DNA from 3 places in the Paraburkholderia kururiensis genome. Region 2 is predicted to be linked to each of the others. Evidence: predicted binding sites of a transcription regulator. Region 2 holds the regulator's gene; each other region holds the start of a gene.

Region 1 (4,535 bases), 2.2 Mb from region 2:
GGCGTCGAACGCGTGCAGCGCGGCCACGCTGCCGTTCTCGGCAGCCCAGACGATGGCGTTGCCCGATCCGTTCGCGGAGATGCTGGGTGTCGCGCCCGGATACTGGAACGTGCCCGCGCTTTGCGAGGCCGGCGTGCCGGAAAGACGCGCGGCGGTAATCGGAAACGCCTTCAGGTGGTCGCCCAGCGCGCCGATATAGACCGTGTTGCCGTAAAACGCCGGCATGCCGAACACGCCGGCCGCGAGTTGCCCGTCTATCTCCTGCCAGATCAGGTTGGCGGAGCTGTTGAACTTGCCCATCGCGTCGCGATTCACGACGTAGATCTTCGCGTCCTTGCCTATGCCCACTGCAAGATGGCGCACGGCGCCGCTTGCGTCCGCGAGATCGGGCAGCACCAGCGCGCCGCCCGAGCCCAGGTCCTGGTCTTGCGACGAAAGCGCCACTGTGTCGAAGGTCGCAAAGTAGTCCGCGACCGCGAGACCCGGCGCGGTCGCGAGTTTCAGGAACGTGTTGCCATAGTCGCCGCTCGACGGAAAACCCTGCGCATTCAGCGTGGAATCGAACGTGCCGTTCGCGTCGAGCAGATAGAGCGAGGTGCCGTCCGAAGCCATGCCCGCGCCGCTCATCCACACCGACCCTTCGCTGCCGTTCGGCGTGAGGTTGAGCACGCTGGTCTGCGCGAGCGTGTCGGCGCTGTATGCCATCACCCAGCCGCCGTAGACGCCCTGATCGCAATGCGAGGTCCACCCCAGATACACGTTGCCGCCGACGAGCGCGAGCGCCTGGCGTTCCGCGTATTGCTGCGGATCGAACACCGTCACGCCGTTGTTGCTGTTCGCACCCGTGCCGGGATAGGTCGCGGCGATCGTCGTCGGGCCGCCCAGCGCTTCTGCGCCCGTCGTGAGATCGAGCGCATGCAGGCGCTGATGAACGGCGCCGCTCGCGTCCTTGCTCATCGCCACGGCATAGAGCACGCCGTTCGCGCCGCGCGTGCGATCGATCACGGGCGTCGCGGTAATGCCTATTTCAGGCGTGATCTGCTGGCAATTGCGGTTGTCGCTCGTGGTCTCGCCGGAGCCCAGCAGCGAGCGCTGCCAGAGCGGCGTGTTGGTGTCCGCGTCGAAGGCGTAGACGCTTGCGTGCTCCGTCGCCACATAGACCACGTTGTGCGGCTTGCCACCAATCGAGAGGCTGCTCACGTAGAGCGGCTGCGCGTCCACCTTGCCGTCCACGGAGAGAAACGCGACCTTGCCGAAATGCGTGGGATTGACGTTGGCCGGCGTGAGCGTGGTTTCGGCCAGGTACTGGCCCGTGCGCGCGGCGTCGTTGTGATACATGAGCACGTCCGTGGGCGACGACACCGTGGTGTTGGCCGGCGCGGACGGCGCGGGCGTGGCTGCGCTGCCCGATCCGCCGCCGTTGCCACCACCCCCGCCGCATGACGCGCAGAAGGCGGCGACGAGGCATGCCACGGTCGCGAAGAACGTGCTGCGGCGCGCGGTAGCACGGGCCGGTGCAGATGGGCGATGGATCGGGCATGGCATGGGCGTCTCCCGCGCGGCCGGCAAGCCGCGAAGACTGCGTGTCTTGCCGATGCAGCGTCCGCCGCCACACTTCGGCACGGGGAATGAGCAATTGGCGTACCGGGCGCTGTCTTAAAGCCTTTTTGCTTAAAGCCTTTTTGCTTAAAGCCCTTTTTTCTTAAAGTCCCCTTTTTCAGGGCCTCTTTTGCTGCTTGCCCATGAGCAGGAGAGGCCGCACAGCGGTCGTGCCGGGCGCCCAAACAAAGCAGGCCATACCCGCCGTGACGACGATGTATGGCCCACTTTCGCCCAACACAAAAAAAGTGACGCACCCCGCAAGAGGCGCGTCACGGAAGGTACTGCGTGGACGTTTATTGCAGGAGCTTCAGCACTTGCTGCGGCAGCGAGTTCGCTTGCGCGAGCACCGAGATACCGGCTTGTTGCAGCACTTGCGCCTTCGAGAGGTTCGCCGTTTCCGAAGCGAAGTCGGCGTCGACGATCTGCGATTGTGCGGCGTTCAGGTTGGTCGATTCCGTCTGCGTGTTGCTGATGGCCGACTGGAACGTGTTCTGCGTTGCACCGAGCGTTGCCTGGAAGTTGTTGACTTGCGACAGCGCGGCGTCGATTGCGGTGATCGCGTTCTGTGCACCCGACGTCGTCGAGATGTCGATACCCGATACGCCCAGGCCCGACGCGTTCCACGTGGTCGAACCGAAGTTCGCCGTGATGGTCTGGTTGGCCGATGCGCCGATCTGGAAGTTCACGCTGCCGAGGCCGCCCAGCACGCTCTGGCCGTTGAACGTGGTTTGCGTTTCGACGCGGTTGATTTCCGTCAGACGCGTCGTGACTTCGGTCTGCAGGTTCGCTTGCGCTGCCGAGCCGAGCGAGCCGTCGCCCGATTCCACGGCCAGCTGGCGGATACGCTGCAGGTTGGCCACGGTCGACGAGATCGCGCCCGAAGCCGTTTGCACCATCGAGATGCCGTTGTTCGCGTTCATCACGCCCTGGTTCAGCGCGTTGATGGCGGCGGTTTGCGTGGTGGCGATGGCGAGGCCGGCGGCGTCGTCGGCGGCGGTGTTCACGCGCTTGCCCGAAGACAGACGCGTAATGGCTTGCGAAAGAGCGCTTTGCGAGCCGGACAGGTTGGTCTGCGTCGTCAGCGACAGAATGTTGGTGTTGATGTTCAGCATGGCTTCCTCTATGGATTCGTTTGGGACGACAGGACGATGGTGGGGGTGCTCGCTTGCTGCGGTCCGTTCCAGCAACCTGTATGTCCGGGTTATCGTCGGGCGCGACACAAACTTGAGGGGAAGCCGTCATCGCGATGGGCAATCGCCCGCTGGCGCAAGGGCCGGCGGGCGCATGCGAAAAGCGGGGCGCGAACATGACGGGCAACGGCCGGCGTGCCCGTATAGGGGGCCGCAACGATGCAGCGATTTCGCGAGGGACGCGTCTACGAATAGAACGAAGGCGCCGGCAGCGTATCGTTCAACGCCCACTCGCCCAGTTCCTGCAGCTTGTAATCGACGGGATCGTGCAGCGTCTGTGTGCGCAGATTGCGCCAGAAGCGGTCGAGCCGCAGCGCGCCCTGCGTGGCGCGAGCACCCGCCACTTCGAAAAGCCGGCTCGTGAGGTCGAGCCCCACGCGCGTCGCCGCCACCTTGGCCGTGGCCACCGCGACCGCCACCTGCCCTCGCCCCGCTTCGTCCAGCGCCGTGCCTTCGTTCCAGGCCGCGTCGAATCGCGACGCGGCCTGCTGCACGAGCAGCCGAACGCTCTCCAGCCCCACCCAGAACTCGCCGTAGCGTAAGAGCGTGTAAGGGTCCTCGTTCGCGCTCTTCGCGGGCGACTTGAACCACGGCCGCGACTCGTGCAGCGTGTAGTGCTTCATCTGCGCGAACGCGCCTTCGCTGACGCCGAGAAACAGGTGCGCGAAGATCAGTTGCGCGAGCAGCGGCCGCAGGCACGCAAACGGCGTACTGAGCGGGCCCGGGTCGAGCAGCATTTCGCTTTCCTGGACGCGTACCTGATCGAACGCGGCGCTGCCGCTGTCGGTCTGCCGCTGACCGAAGCTGTCCCAGTCCGACGGAATGGTGATGCCCTCGCGCGCAGTCGGCACCGCGGCGATCAGCAGCTTGCCGCTGGTTTCGTCTACACCGGAGGCGATCAGCATGTCCGAATCGAAAGCGCCCGAGCAAAAGCTCTTTCGCCCCGAAAATTCATAGCCGCCATCGACCTTGCGCACGACGGTCCGCTTGTCGAGCGGATTGAGCGCGTTGCCCCAGAAGCGGTTGTGGCGCGCCGTCTGTTCGAACCAGGGTTCCCACTGATCGGGCCGCGCGAAGAGTCGCACCGTGGCAAGCAGCAGGTGATGAAAACCGTAGACGTGCGCGATGGAACTGTCCACGCGCGCGAACTGCCTCACCGTATCGAGCGTTTCGATCCAGTTCGCGCCCAGCCCGCCGTACGGCTTCGGAATGGAAAGCGCAAGCAGACCGCTGCTGCGAATCGCATCGCGCTCCGCTTTGGGCGTGCCGCCGCGCGCGTCGCGCTCGGCAGCCGTCGCGGCGAAGTCTTGCACGAGACGGTCGAGGGTCCGCTGAATCGAAGAAAAGCCGGACTCGGATGATGTGGACATGGCGCTTGCCTCCAGCACGGAATGGGGAACGGATTCAACCCGCCATCATAAGAGCACGCCGCGCGCGTGTCGTGGTCAGGATGTCGAATGCTTAGAAGGGGTGGGCATATGGGCGGGGGACAATTGCCGCACCAATTCACGATTCGCCCCATCGATATGACTTCGCGCGGCATGACCAACGCAGACAAAAATATTTGTCAGCGTGTCGTGCCGTTCTCTAGCATCGAGTCCTGTCGAACAACATGAACGAACCACACATGCAAAAACGAAAACTGCTTGGCGCGGCACTCGCTGCGCTCGCTCTCGGCTGGGGCTTCGCGAATGCGGCATCGGCCGCGGAAAAGACGCTGCGCGTCGGCATCATGTCGGGCGA
Region 2 (4,535 bases):
TTTCAGGTTGTGCCGTGGTTGGGAAAGGAGAGGGGGACCGGCGCCCAGTGCGCCTCGGGTGGTGAAGGGGTTTCGACGGGCTGTTATGGCCCTTGCGTGCGGCGGCCGCGCCGGCAATTTGCCTGGCTGGCCCTTTGGCGGCCTTGCCGCCCATGCACTAAAGTTTGATTGGTACCTGCCGTTAATCTGGGCAAAGCAGCGCCCATGACGCGCCCCACCGTGGCCGAAGAAGGCCACGCGGAACCCGGATTCCTCAGTCGAATTCGGAGACTGCGGTCAACCGTTCAGGAAGCCAATCGTGAAAGTCGATTCCACCAGCAATTCGAGCCTGCAGTCGCTAAAAGACGGGCTGCAGCGTACCCAGCAAGGCGAAACGGCCGCGCCCAGCACGCAAGGCGCAGCCGGTAGCCCCGCACCGTCCACGGGCGGCGGCGCGTCCGGCGACGCGAACGTGAGCCTGTCGGCGCTGTCGGCGCAACTGCGCGGCCTCGCCGCGTCGGGCGCGGCGGACATCGATACGGCACACGTCGAGTCGATCAAGCAGGCGCTGCGCGACGGCAGCCTGAGTATCGATACCGGCAAGATTGCCGACGCCGTTCTCGAAACGGCACGTAGCCTGCTGCAAACGCGCGCGGGGTCGGCGGGGAATTAACCCCGGTTGGCCTGCGCGTTCACCGTGCTTCGCCGCACCTTCCGGCGAAGCACCGCGCGCAGCAGCCAATTGACCACGGCTTGTGCACCCTCGTCCGGGTACGGCAAGCCGACTGCGAGTTGAGTGATTGTGATGAAAGACGCCCTCCTTGCCACCGTCATCGACGAATATGCCGCCGTCGAAGCGTTCGCTTCGGTGCTCGCGTGCGAAGAGAAGGCGTTGACGGCCCTCTCTCCGCTCGAACAGCTGCCGCCCATCATCGAGATGAAGACCGAACTGGTCGAGAAGCTCTCCGCGCTGGAAAAGCTGCGCGACGCGCAGCTTGCGGAGCTGGGCTTTCCGCCCGGCTGGCGCGGCATGGAGCTGGCCTCCGGGGCGGACCCGCGGCTCGCCACGCAATGGGCGCTGCTGCAAAAGGCCGCCGAACGCGCGAAGCGCTCCAATGCCACCAACGGCGTGCTGATCCACACGCGCATGGAATACAACCGCCGTGCCCTCGACGTGCTCAAGGGCGCGCAGCACAAGGCCGGTCTGTACGGACCGGACGGGCGCATTCCGTCGTTCGGGCGGGTTTGAGCGGATTCGATCGCGGCGGCTTTCGAGACGTGCGGCGCGAGATCCGGGCGCCGCGTCGTCGCTGAACGCTCTGAATTGACCGACTAGCCGCATCAAAAACCAACGGGCCGCACATCCTTCCGGATGTGCGGCCCGTTGTGCTTTCAGACCAGGCGTTCAAGCCTGGTTTTCAGCCTCAGGCGTCGTTGCGCCTTTCTCGATCCTCTTGCCTTTGCTGCTCGCGGCTCAATCCCAGTGCTTGCGATGCTTGCGGTGGTGGCCCGTGCTGCGATAGCCGCGCTCGCCCTCGTCCGCGTACGAATTGCTGCGCGAGATGTTGCCGCCCAGTGCCGCTCCTGCGCCGCCGCCCAGGCCCGCGCCGATCAGCCCGCCCGTGCGGCCGCCCATCGCGTTGCCTGCCGCCGTGCCGGCGCCGCCGCCCAGTGCGCCGCCTACGATGGCGCCCGTGCGTTCGCGTCGGTTCGACGTGACCGCGGCGCCTGCGCCGCCGCCCACCGCACCGCCGATCACGGAGCCCGTGCTGCCGCCCAGCGCGCCGCCCACGGCTGCGCCCGCTACCCCGCCCAGCCCACCGCCGAGCGCGTTGTTCAAGTCACCGGCCACGGCCGGCAGCGATACGGCGGCCGAAGCCACGGTCAACACGGCGATTCCTGCGATTTTCTTGAGCATCTGGTTTAACCCCATTGTTTTAGTGATAACGCGGGCGCAAGTGTAGCCACCCGCCAGAAAGCGTGGTGTAAGAAAGTGTTAGTGGTGTTACGGGCGAAAAGCCCGCAGATGAGGAGGGGCAAAGCGGACGAAGAGCGAACGCGAGGCACACGGAAAAGCCGCTGATGAATCCGACAAGGCGCGGATAAAGCCGCGGACCAGGCCGCGAGCCGGGTGCAGACGAAACGCAAACAACGCGCAACCCAGGCGCCGATAAAGCAGCAGAAAACCAGCCGCCCCACAAACGCAGCGAAGGCGGCCCGGAAGCCTGGCCATCGCCGTCGCGCCCAACCCCTTGCGCAACGCTCGCCGAAGAAGGCGCAAACCCTCCCCGAACGAGCCCCGGTCAGGTTTCTCAGTCGGCCTCGGCGCCTGCCCAGGCCAGTTCGCGCAGGCGCGTGCGCAGTCGCGCCACGGCCTGGCTGTGCAGCTGGCACACGCGCGATTCGCTCACTTCCATCACGGCGCCGATTTCGCGCAGGTTCATGCCGCGCTCGTAGTAGAGCGACATCAGCAGCTTCTCGCGCTCGGGCAGCTTGTCGATGGCTTCCACCAGCGCCGCGCGCAGGCTTTCGTCGAGCAGCGCGGAAAGCGGGTCCGAGTGATCGACGCAGTAGCGGTCGAGAAACGGCTCGTCGTCCGCGGAACGGTCGAAGTCTTCGTAGTAGATCAGCTGGCTGCCATGCAGGTCCTGCAGCATGGACTGATATTCGTCGAGCGGCATGTTGAGGTGCCCGGCGATTTCCGTCTCGCTCGCCGAGCGGCCCAACCGCTGCTCCACCTGGTGCACCGCGCTTTCCACCTCGCGCGAGGTGCGCCGCAGGCTGCGCGGCAGCCAGTCGTTGCTGCGCAGCTCGTCGAGCATGGCGCCGCGAATGCGCTGGCTCGCGTAGGTTTCGAACTGCGCGCCCTGATCTTCCTTGTAGCGGCTCGCCGCATCGAGCAGACCGATCATGCCGGCCTGGATCAGATCGTCCAGATCCACGCTCGCCGGCATCTTCGCCACGAGCTGCAAACCCAGCCGTCTTACGAGCGGCGCGTACTTCGCCAGCACGTCGGCCTGCGAAATTTTTCCCTGAGCGTTATACATCGTGCTCTCCTGCCTGAAGTCCCCGAGTGGCGTCACGCATGCTGCGCCGACGGCCATTCGGCGGCCGGGTCGGCCTGCCACACGGATGGCGATGGGGCCGACGTTGTTACGGTCGGGCGCGTCATGGCCGCGCGCGACGACATGGCTGGCCGCATGGGCCAGTACTGCAGTTCTGCGGCGACATGCCGGTAGTCGCGCGCGGCGGCCGCGGACGGAAAAGCGTCCACGATGCAGCGTGCGAGCTCGACGGCCCGCGCCATGTGTGGGTCAGCCGCAATGCAGCCTGCGTTTTCGAGCGAGACGGTGAGGTAACGACCCGCCACGCCTGCGAGGTTCTCGAATGCCGTGTGGGCATCGGCCGCGCTTTGGACGTAATTGACGAGCACGCGGAACTGCGCGATTGCGTGCGCGAAATGAAGACGTTTCATGGCGGCGTAGGCATCGGTGATGGCCTGCGCCGAGACGCGCGTCACGACCATCACGTCGTGCGAGCGCATGGCGAGCCCGGAGAGCGCGCCGTTTTTGTCCAGACCGGCGTCGATGAGCACGACGTCGGCGGGGCCGTTCAGCACGAGCCCGTACTGTTCGGCGGTGTAGCCTTCCTGGCTGCCGCGCCAGGCCGAGAGCACGCCGAAGCCGAGCGGATGCCGGCTCACGGCCGCCGCGAGCGGCACCTCGCCGCGCATCACGCCGGCGAGATTGCCTACGCCATGCAGGCCGCCCAGCGTGGCGCTCACGGAGCGGTCGCCCAGGCACTCGTCGATGACGAGCACGTCTTTGCCCTGCTCGGCCAACGCCGCCGCAAGGTTCACTACTGTCGTGGTGCGTCCCACGCTCTCCGAGCCGCCGGTCACCGCGATGACTCGCGAGCCGCTACGGGCGAGCAGCCGCCGCAGCCCCTCCGCCTGGTCGGCTACGAATTTATCCAAAGCGAACCTCGTGCAGGTCGGCGTTCGAACGCGTGGACAGCGCCGAAAGCAGCGCCGGGATGTCGTCTTCGTGCGGCACGAAGGGCGAGTGCTCGCGCGGAATGCAGAACGCGCTGCGAATCAGGAAACGCTTCGTTGCCACATAGAGGTTCTCGGGCACCTTCTGGCCGGTCGACACGTAGTGCACCGGCAGCCGGTAGCGCAGCACGGTGTCCAGCGCGCCGCCCAGGTTGGTGGCCTCGTCGAGCTTGGTGAGAATGCAGCCCGCGAGCGGCGCCTTGTCCGCCGTGCTCTGGTAGGCCTGCACCACTTCGTTGAGCGTGTCGCCGTGGCTCGTCGCGGACATCAGCAAGAGGCGCTGCACCGGCTGGCCGGCGCTGCAGAGCATGGCGATCTGGTCGGTTACGGCGCGGTCGCGCTGGCTCATGCCGATCGTGTCGATCAACACGATGTGCTTGTTCTTGAGTTCGGTGAGCGCGAGTTGCAGGTCGGCGCCGTCGCGCACCGCATGCACCGATACGCCGAGGATGCGGCCGAAGATGCGCAGTTGCTCGTGGCCGCCAATGCGGTAGCTGTCCGT
Region 3 (4,535 bases), 970 kb from region 2:
GGCCTGCTCACCGACGAGGTGTTCGCCGTGGCCTGGGCCCACTATCGTCGGCAGCCGCAAGGGCGGTTCGACGCCATCGGCCCCTGGTACTTCTTCGGCTCCGGGCTCGCCATGTACGTGAACTGGCAGTTGTGGACGGCGGCCGGGCTGCTGTTCGGCGCGGCGTTCCCGGGTCTGCAGTCGCTCGGGCTCGACTTCGCGATGGTCGCGACCTTCATCGCCATCGTCGTGCCACAGCTCGTCGCCGTCCGCTACTTCGCGGCGGCCATCACCGCCGGCACGCTGGCGCTGCTCTGGCAGGCCTGGCCCTACAAGCTCGGGCTGCTGGGCGCCGTGCTCGCGGGCGTCGCGGTGGGCGTCGCGCTGTCGCTGCCGGGCGCCTCGCGCGGACGCGCCGTGGAGGCAAACCGATGAACTACGCGCTCCTCATCCTCGGCATGGCGCTCATCACCTGGGCGATCCGCGCGGCCGTCTTCGTACTGGGCGACCGCGTCGTCTTTCCGCCGCTCGTGCGCACGGCGCTCGGCTTCGTGCCCGTCACCGTGCTCACAGCGCTCATCGTTCCCATGGCGATCGCGCCGCACGGCAGTCCGGAACTGACGTGGCGCAATCCGCAGCTCGTCGGGGCGCTCGCGGCCGTTGCGGCGAGTGCGCTGACGCGCCGGCCGCTGCTCACTATCGCCGTCGGTCTCGCCGTGTTCTTTGTCTGGCAGGGCATCGTGCTGCGTTAGCGCCACCGGGCATTTCCCTCCGACGCAAGCCCCCGGCGCCACGCCCGGGGCCCGGCGTTTCCTGCGCTGCGTCATGGCTTGCTCAAGTTTCGTCCTCGCGGGCCGTTAAACAGATCGAAGTCCGCCGATCGAAGTCCGCTTTTTCGCGCCGGCTCCGGCCGTGGTGCCCGCAGGCCTTGCGGCGCGAATGCACCCGGATCGCGCCTGAATCGCACGCGGCGCGTCGTCCGTTCACAGAGCCGTCATGAACGCGAAGACGCCAGCAACCCGCGCGAAGGACGCACCGCCGGCACACAGCAGATACGCCACGGCGCCACCGACAGGGGCGGACCGGGAAAACGGGATAACCACATGGGCCAGATCACCCTTACGCTGAAGGAAGAAACCCTTGCGTCGCTACGCAAGGATTTCGACGCGTTCCTGCGCGTGTCGCTCAAGCTCGACCCGCAGTTCGCGACGCCTTCGTTCGAGGACTTCCTGCGCGCGAAGCTGCTCGACAACATGGTGCCGCTCACCGAGCACGCGGTGCAGCGCATGCTCCAGGGCGGGCAGTACGCGTGGGCCAAGCGCACCCTCGACAAGGAATTTCCGGACGTCGTCGCCATCCTGATGCGCCAGGCCGCCGAGTACGGCTTTGGTTTCGCCGCCCGCTCCGAATGGACGCCCGACGAACTCGCCCGGCACTGCCGCGACTGGGCCACGGCGATCGTCAACGAAGCCCAGGCCGCGCCGAACCTGATCGATCCGCTCTCGGCGCAGATCAAATCGGCCGTGCAGGACATCCAGACGCTCGAAGAAGTGATGCAGACGCCGGCGTGGCGGCTCGCGGAATCGCTGCGCCAGCGCATCTACGAGGCGAAGATCGCCTGCGAAACGAGCGTGGGCAGCGCATCGCGCGAAAAGCTGGGCGAGTTGCGCGGGCTGCTGCGCCTCGGCATTTCGCACGGCTCGTTCCAGAAGCAGGAAGCGCAGCAGATCATGGAGTACCTGCGCCTGCTCAAGCCCGAGATCTTCGTCGAAGAACCCTACGACGTGTTCGCCCGTCTCGCCGCGTGGCTGCGCAACGTCTTCACACCGCCCGTACGCAACCAGCAACAACAGCAGCGTCAATCGCGCTGAGGGCGGTTCGCCTACCGCTTCGGCTTCAGCTTCAGTGCGATATTCCGCGCGGTAGCCTCGCTCAGTCCCACATCTTCCTGAGCTTCGCCGCAATCTCCACCTTGGCGTGAGCCGCCGCAGCCAGCCCCGCCGCCGTCGGCGCGGCAACGACCGGCGCGGGCGGCCACGCGCGCGCCTCGAACAGCGGCAGCAGCGGCGCCGGAATGAAGCGCGTGCGCGAGGCCCAGACGTGCCGGTCGCCCGATTGCGTCTGGTTGTGCACGTAGAACCGCTGCGGCACCACGATGTGCAGGTCTTCCTTCGCGCGCGTCATCGCCACGTAGAGCAGGCGGCGCTCCTCGTCGATCTCTTCGTCGCTGCCCGTGCCGAGGTCGGACGGAATGCAGCCGTCCACGCCGTTGAGCACGAACACGTTGCGCCACTCCTGGCCCTTCGCCGAATGGATCGTGGAAAGAATCAGGTAGTCCTCGTCGAGCAGCGGCACGCCGGACTCGCCGCTCGTGGCATCGGGCGGATCGAGCGTGAGTTCCGTGAGAAAGCGTTCGCGCGACGGGTACGTGCCCGCGATGCTCTCCATCTGCAGCACGTCCGCGTGGCGCATGGCGGCGTCTTCGTGATTGCGTTCCAGATGCGGTTCGTACCAGCGGCGGATCAGCTCGAACTCGGCGGGCCACGCGCTCGCGCGCGAGCAGACCGTCGACATCATCGCGACGAACGCGGCCCAGTCTTGCGCGGCCCGCGGCGGCGGCGCGAACGCCGCGAGAGCCTCGGCCGTATGCCAGGTGCCCTGGCAGGCCGCGACCTGGTCGAGCAGCCGCGCCGCCGTGGCCGGTCCGACGCCGGGCAGCAACTGCACCACGCGAAAGCCGGCCACGCGGTCGAGCGGATTTTCCGCCCAGCGCAGCACGGCAAGCACGTCTTTCACATGCACCGAGTCGAGAAAACGCAGGCCGCCGAACTTGACGAACGGAATGTTGCGACGTGCCAGTTCGACCTCGAGCGCCGCGCTGTGGTGCGCCGCGCGAAACAGCACGGCCTGCGACTTCAGTTTCATGCCCGCCTCGCGCGCCTCCAGCACCTGCTCGACGACATAGCGTGCCTGCGTGGCTTCGTCGCCCACAGTGACGAGCCGCGGACGCTGCGCGCTTGCGCGCTCGGTCCAGAGCTGCTTCGCGAAGCGCTCTTTGGCGAGCCCGATCACCGCATTCGACGCCTCGAGAATGGGCGCCGTGGAGCGATAGTTGCGCTCGAGCATGACCTGCCGCGCGGGCGGATCGAACTGCGCGGGGAAGTCGAGGATGTTGCGCACCGTGGCGCCGCGAAACGAATAGATGGCCTGGGCGTCGTCGCCCACTACGGTGAGGCCGCGCCCGTCGGGCTTGAGCGCGAGCAGGATCGACGCCTGCAGGCGGTTCGTGTCCTGATACTCGTCCACGAGCACGTGATCGAAGCGCGCGGAGAGTTCCGCGGCGAGCGCGGGCTCGGCGGCCATGTGCGACCAGTAGAGCAGCAGGTCGTCGTAGTCGAGAACGTTCTGCGCCTGCTTCGCCTCGACGTAGCGGGCAAAGAGTGCGCGCAGGTCCGCCTCCCATTCGCAGCACCACGGAAACGCGCGGGCGAGCACGTCGGCGAGAGACGCGCCGGTATTCACGACGCGCGAATAGATCGAGAGACAGGTGGACTTCGACGGGAACCGCCGTTCCTTCGCCGAAAACCCGAGTTCGTGACGCACGAGGTTGACGAGGTCCGCGGAGTCTTCGCGGTCGCTGATCGTGAAGCCCGGCGCGAGGCCGATGCGCTCGGCGTACTCGCGCAGAAGCCGCGCGCCCACGCCGTGAAACGTGCCGGCCCACATGAGCCCGTGCGCGAGTGCCGCTGCTGCGCCCGGCACGCCGGCGGCGATGCGCGTGACGCGGCGGGTCATTTCGTCGGCGGCGCGGCGCGAGAAGGTGAGCAGCAGAATGCGATGCGGGTCCGCGCCGTTCACGACGAGATGCGCCACGCGATGCGCAAGCGTATTGGTCTTGCCGGAGCCCGCGCCGGCGATCACCACGAGCGGCGCGGGCGCGCCAGGCTCGCCGACGCCGTGCTCGACGGCCGCACGCTGGGCGTCGTTGAGCTTCGCGAGCCAGGCGGAGACTTTCGACGCGACTTCCGGCGCAACGGCCGACGCCATTCCGGCCGCCGGGCTTGCGCCGCCAAGGGCAGCAACGTCCTCGACGAGGGCAGACGAATCGCGAACAGAAGCGGAAACCGGGGGGGAAACGGAAGGCACGGCGTAAGCAGAACGGGACGATGGCGACGCACACTGTATATCCATACACCCTCGCGAGACAAGCGCGCCGAACCCTCGCCCGCCCGCGCACCCGCGAACTGCGCGCAATCCGTTCGACGCGGCGGCGCCCGCGGGCTTATGATGCGAGCCCTTGAATCCGATCTCCTCGCGTGCGCCATGCCCAATCTCGATTTCCCGCTCACCGGCGACTACGTCGAACTCCACAACCTGCTGAAGATCACCGGCCTCGCCGACAGCGGCGGCGCGGCCAAGCAGCTCGTGGCGGCAGGTGAAGTGAAGGTGGACGGCCAGGTGGAGCTGCGCAAGACGTGCAAGATCCGCGCGGGGCAGGTCGTGCTGTTCGGCGACACGCGCATCGCCGTGCGCGAAGCCGATTGAAAGAAACTGCA

The links. The regulator FliA, encoded in region 2, starts transcription of late flagellar genes. The targets are predictions, from matches to a motif close to CTAAAGTTTNNNNNNNNNNNGCCGNTA.
Region 1: the regulator FliA is predicted to act here: its motif matches at 2,805-2,831, upstream of U0042_RS28535 (flagellin domain-containing protein).
Region 3: the regulator FliA is predicted to act here: its motif matches at 813-839, upstream of U0042_RS14145 (DUF4088 family protein).

Annotation. Positions count from the first base shown of each region.
Region 1 covers NZ_CP139965.1:6,383,762-6,388,296, forward strand. The annotation lists gene U0042_RS28530 (pyrrolo-quinoline quinone) at 1-1,545, opposite strand, end outside; gene U0042_RS28535 (flagellin domain-containing protein) at 1,896-2,714, opposite strand; gene U0042_RS28540 (acyl-CoA dehydrogenase family protein) at 2,978-4,162, opposite strand; gene U0042_RS28545 (MetQ/NlpA family lipoprotein) at 4,420-4,535, shown strand, end outside.
Region 2 covers NZ_CP139965.1:4,155,938-4,160,472, forward strand. The annotation lists gene flgM (flagellar biosynthesis anti-sigma factor FlgM) at 299-652, shown strand; gene U0042_RS18695 (flagella synthesis protein FlgN) at 785-1,228, shown strand; gene U0042_RS18700 (hypothetical protein) at 1,454-1,897, opposite strand; gene U0042_RS18705 (RNA polymerase sigma factor FliA) at 2,292-3,026, opposite strand; gene U0042_RS18710 (AAA family ATPase) at 3,059-3,955, opposite strand; gene flhF (flagellar biosynthesis protein FlhF) at 3,948-4,535, opposite strand, start outside.
Region 3 covers NZ_CP139965.1:3,182,322-3,186,856, forward strand. The annotation lists gene U0042_RS14135 (AzlC family ABC transporter permease) at 1-414, shown strand, start outside; gene U0042_RS14140 (AzlD domain-containing protein) at 411-731, shown strand; gene U0042_RS14145 (DUF4088 family protein) at 1,083-1,850, shown strand; gene U0042_RS14150 (ATP-dependent helicase) at 1,912-4,026, opposite strand; gene U0042_RS14155 (RNA-binding S4 domain-containing protein) at 4,303-4,524, shown strand.